DNA from 2 places in the Streptomyces sp. NPDC091412 genome. Region 1 is predicted to be linked to the other one. Evidence: riboswitches for the same ligand, from Rfam matches in the RefSeq annotation. Region 1 holds a riboswitch; the other holds the start of a gene.

Region 1 (2,189 bases):
CCGGCCCGCGGGGCGGAAGCTCAGCGCTGGCTGGCGGGAACCGGCCCGAAGACCGGCGGGACCAGGCGGGTGACCTGGTTCAGCCGGCCCACCTGGTTGAGATCGCGTACGCGGTCGACCCCGGACAGCCGTTCGGAGACCGTGGGCGGTTCGGCCCGGTGTTCGGCCGGGACGCGGGTCCCGGGGAGGGAGTCGAGCAGGCCGGGTGGCTGGAACCCGCCGACGGACGGGGCGCCCGCGGCGCTCGTGGGCAGCGTGGTCAGGCCCGTGACCGAGACGGCGCGTCCGACGGCGGCGACGACGCGTCGAGTGCAGACCATGCCCTCGGCAACGCCGTCCGGGCCCGCCCGGACACGGGCCCGCGGCCACGCTCACCCGTCGGGCTCAGCGTCCGGACCCCGTTTGCCGCGCCCGCCGGGGCGGAGGAGTCTCGAACTGTGAGGCCCGCCGCGGCCCGCTCCTCGCAAGGGCCGCGGCCCTCGGAGGAGGTCCCGTCATGTCCACCTCGGCAAGCCCCGCCTTCGACACCGACACGCTGCGCCGCGGCATCGAAGGAGACACGGCGGACACGCTGCTGTCGCTCTACGCGGACGACGCGGAGATCCGCATCGTGGACCGCGACACCCAGCCCAGCAACCCCAAGGTCCTGCACGGCCGGGACGAGATCGGCACCATGCTCCAGGACGTCTACGGCCGCGACATGACGCACCGGCTGGAGCAGTGCGTCGTGCAGGGCGACCATGCGGCGTACGTGGAGTCCTGCCAGTACGCGGACGGCGGCCGTGTCCTCGCGGAGTCCATGGTCTCGCTGCGCGACGGCAGGATCGCCGAGCAGATACTGATCCAGGCATGGGACGAATAGGCGGGAGAGCCGCGAGGTTCCAGGTCGGCTCCCGTCCGACCCGGACCTTCTCGGCCCGCGCCGGCCTGGGCCGGTCCCGTTCGGCCCGGTCGCGCCTGCCGGGGGCCCTCGACCGCGGTGCCCCGCCTGGCGTCCGACGCGGCGGTCCGCTCGCTGCCGCGGGCGGCGCGGCCGCGTCCGGGCCGTACGGCGGTGCGCGGCCTTCGGCCGCGACGGGCCGTGTGGGTTAGGGTGAGGCGGGGCCGTGACTGGCGCTGAGGTGGAGCACCACCGGGGAGCGGTCCACGCAGAGTCGTGAGCCGCGCGCCTGGGCAATTCCCCGAACGCCCAGGAGTGGACCATGTCCCAGGCCCGTCCGATGGACGGCACCGCGCTCGCCCGCCGTGTCGTCGAGGAGACCGCGCGGAAGGCCGCCGCACTCACCGAGCGCACCGGTACGACGCCCTGTCTGGCGACCGTGCTGGTCGGTGAGGACCCCGCCTCCGTCACCTACGTACGGATGAAGCAGAACCGCTGCCGCAAGGCCGGTATCGACTCCCGCCATGTGGCACTGCCGGCCGCGACCACCACCGAGGAACTGGTCGACACGCTGCGGTCGCTGTCCAAGGATCCCGCCGTGCACGGCATCCTGCTCCAGCACCCCGTCGGCGAGCACATCGACGAGCGGGCCGCGTTCGAGGCGATCGCGCCCGAGAAGGACGTCGACGGGGTCACCTGCGCCTCGTTCGCGGCGATGAGCTTCGGCCTGCCGGGGTTCGTGTCCTGCACGCCCGGTGGCATCCTGCGGCTGCTGGACGCGTACGACGTCGAGCTGCGCGGCCGGCGTGCCGTCGTGGTGGGCCGCAGCGCGATCCTCGGCAAGCCCGTGGGGATGCTGCTGCTCGCGCGGGACGCGACGGTGACGTACTGCCACTCGCGGACCGCCGACCTGCCGGCCGCCGTGCGTGAGGCGGACGTCGTGGTCGCCGCGGTGGGCCGGCCCCGGCTCATCCGCGGCGAGGACGTCAAGCCCGGCGCCGTGGTGATCGACGCGGGCTACAACCAGGGCAACGTCGGCGACGTCGACTTCGACTCCGCCGTGCAGCGGGCCTCGCTGATCACTCCGGTGCCCGGTGGGGTGGGCCCGATGACGATCGCCACGCTGCTGGAGCAGACCGTGACGGCCGCCGCCCGGCAGCTCGGGGTGTGACCGGCGTACCGGAACCGGATCGGGGGTGCGACACCCCTCGGGTCGTTCACGGACGGCGGGCGGCCGCACGGCCATACTGGCCGTCGTGCGCGTAGCGATCATGACGGCGGGATCCCGGGGCGACGTCGCCCCCTTCAC
Region 2 (2,189 bases), on a different contig from region 1:
GATCGTCGAGGTGTGGCTGTCCTTCACCAGGACGCCCCGGTCCATCAGCTTCCGGGCGATTTCTCGACCGGTCCCCAGCGACCGGTCGACGTCCACGCCCGCCCACAGCCCGCGTCCGCGCACCGCCCGCAACCGGCCCGTGCCGGCCAGCCGCTCCAGCTCGCGGTGCAGATGCTCGCCCAGCTCCGCGGCCCGTGCCTGGAACTCGCCCGAGCGCAGCATCGCGATCACCTCCAGCGCCACCGCGCACGCCAGCGGGTTCCCGCCGAACGTCGACCCGTGCTCGCCCGGCCCGAACACGCCGAGCACCTCCCGCGAGGACACCACTGCCGACACCGGCACGATCCCGCCGCCCAGCGCCTTCCCGAGCACGTACACATCCGGCACCACCCCCTCGTGCTCGCACGCGAAGGTACGGCCGGTGCGCCCGAGCCCCGACTGGATCTCGTCGGCGACGAACAGCACGTTCCGCTCCCGTGCCAGCTCCCGCACCGCCGGCAGATAACCGGCCGGAGGCACCAGCACCCCCGCCTCGCCCTGGATCGGCTCGAGCAGCACGGCGACCGTGTTCTCGGTCATCGCCGACCGCATCGCCGTGAGGTCCCCGTACGGCACGATCGCGAAGCCCGGCGTGTACGGCCCGAAGTCCGCCCTGGCCTCCGGGTCGGTGGAGAAGCTGATGATCGTCGTCGTCCGGCCGTGGAAGTTGTTGCCCGCGACCACGATCTTCGCCATCTCCGCGGGCACGCCCTTGACCCGGTAGCCCCACTTCCGGGCCGTCTTCACGGCCGTCTCCACCGCTTCGCTGCCCGTGTTCATCGGCAGCACCGACTCCATGCCGCACAGCTCCGCCAGCTGTTCGCAGAACGCCGCGAACCGGTCGTGGTGGAAGGCCCGCGAGGTCAGTGTCACCCGCTCCATCTGCGCCGTGGCCGCCTCGATCAGCCGCCGGTTGCGGTGCCCGAAGTTCAGCGCCGAGTAGCCGGCCAGCAGATCGAGGTACCGGCGGCCCTCCACGTCCGTCATCCATGCGCCCTCCGCCGTGGCGATCACCACGGGCAGCGGGTGGTAGATGTGCGCACTGTGGGCGTCGGCGGTGGCGATGAGGTCTTCCGTGGCGGTCACGGCGGCTCCCGAGGACGAGGGTCGCCTCCCGGGGAGGGGAGGTTGTCCTCCTTCCTATCCTCGCTCGCATGGCGGACGCGGGAACTGCGCCGTGGGGTGCGCCCGGTAGGCTGACGACGGGCCGTGACTGGCGCGCTGGGATGGGACCGACCATCGGGGAGCGGCCCGAGCGGGAAGTGTGCCGTGCGCCTGGGCCGTAACGTGAACGCCGACGCCACGTCCGGAGGTCCCGATGCCTGAGAACACCGCGCCCCTGTCCAACGAGTCCACCGCCTTCCGCGCCGCCCTCGACGTGATCCGCGCCGTCGAGCCGCGCGTGGCCGACGCCATCGGCCAGGAGGTCGCCGACCAGCGCGAGATGCTCAAGCTGATCGCCTCCGAGAACTACGCCTCCCCGGCCACCCTGCTGGCCATGGGCAACTGGTTCAGCGACAAGTACGCCGAGGGCACCATCGGCCGCCGCTTCTACGCCGGCTGCCGCAACGTCGACACCGTCGAGTCGCTGGCCGCCGAGCACGCCAAGGAACTCTTCGGCGCCCGTCACGCCTACGTCCAGCCGCACTCCGGCATCGACGCCAACCTCGTCGCCTTCTGGGCCGTCCTCGCCCAGCGCGTGGAGGTGCCCGCCCTGGAGAAGGCCGGGGTCCGCCAGGTCAACGACCTCTCCGAGGCGGACTGGGCCGAACTGCGCCAGGCCTTCGGCAACCAGCGCATGCTCGGCATGTCCCTGGACGCCGGCGGACACCTCACCCATGGCTTCCGCCCGAACATCTCCGGGAAGATGTTCGACCAGCGCTCCTACGGCACCGACCCGGCCACCGGCCTCCTCGACTACGAGGCCCTGCGCGCCTCCGCCCGCGAGTTCAAGCCGCTGATCATCGTCGCCGGCTACTCCGCCTACCCGCGCCTGGTGAACTTCCGCATCATGCGCGAGATCGCCGACGAGGTGGGCGCCACGCTCATGGTCGACATGGCCCACTTCGCGGGACTGGTCGCGGGCAAGGTCCTCACCGGCGACTTCGACCCGGTCCCGCACGCGCAGATCGTCACCACCACCACCCACA

What was found. A riboswitch is a leader RNA that binds a small molecule or an ion and turns the genes downstream of it on or off. The one in region 1 is predicted to bind ZMP and ZTP.
Region 2: linked by a shared signal. The riboswitch ahead of ACIQMV_RS04255 (glycine hydroxymethyltransferase) and the one ahead of ACIQMV_RS23055 (bifunctional 5,10-methylenetetrahydrofolate dehydrogenase/5,10-methenyltetrahydrofolate cyclohydrolase) in region 1 are both predicted to bind ZMP and ZTP.

Annotation. Positions count from the first base shown of each region.
Region 1 is NZ_JBIVTV010000009.1:217,252-219,440, reverse strand. Features, by position in the region: gene ACIQMV_RS23065 (hypothetical protein) at 21-320, opposite strand; gene ACIQMV_RS23060 (nuclear transport factor 2 family protein) at 497-862, shown strand; ZMP/ZTP riboswitch at 1,097-1,182, shown strand; gene ACIQMV_RS23055 (bifunctional 5,10-methylenetetrahydrofolate dehydrogenase/5,10-methenyltetrahydrofolate cyclohydrolase) at 1,203-2,051, shown strand; gene ACIQMV_RS23050 (glycosyltransferase) at 2,152-2,189, shown strand, end outside.
Region 2 is NZ_JBIVTV010000002.1:27,268-29,456, forward strand. Features, by position in the region: gene rocD (ornithine--oxo-acid transaminase) at 1-1,125, opposite strand, end outside; ZMP/ZTP riboswitch at 1,239-1,327, shown strand; gene ACIQMV_RS04255 (glycine hydroxymethyltransferase) at 1,358-2,189, shown strand, end outside.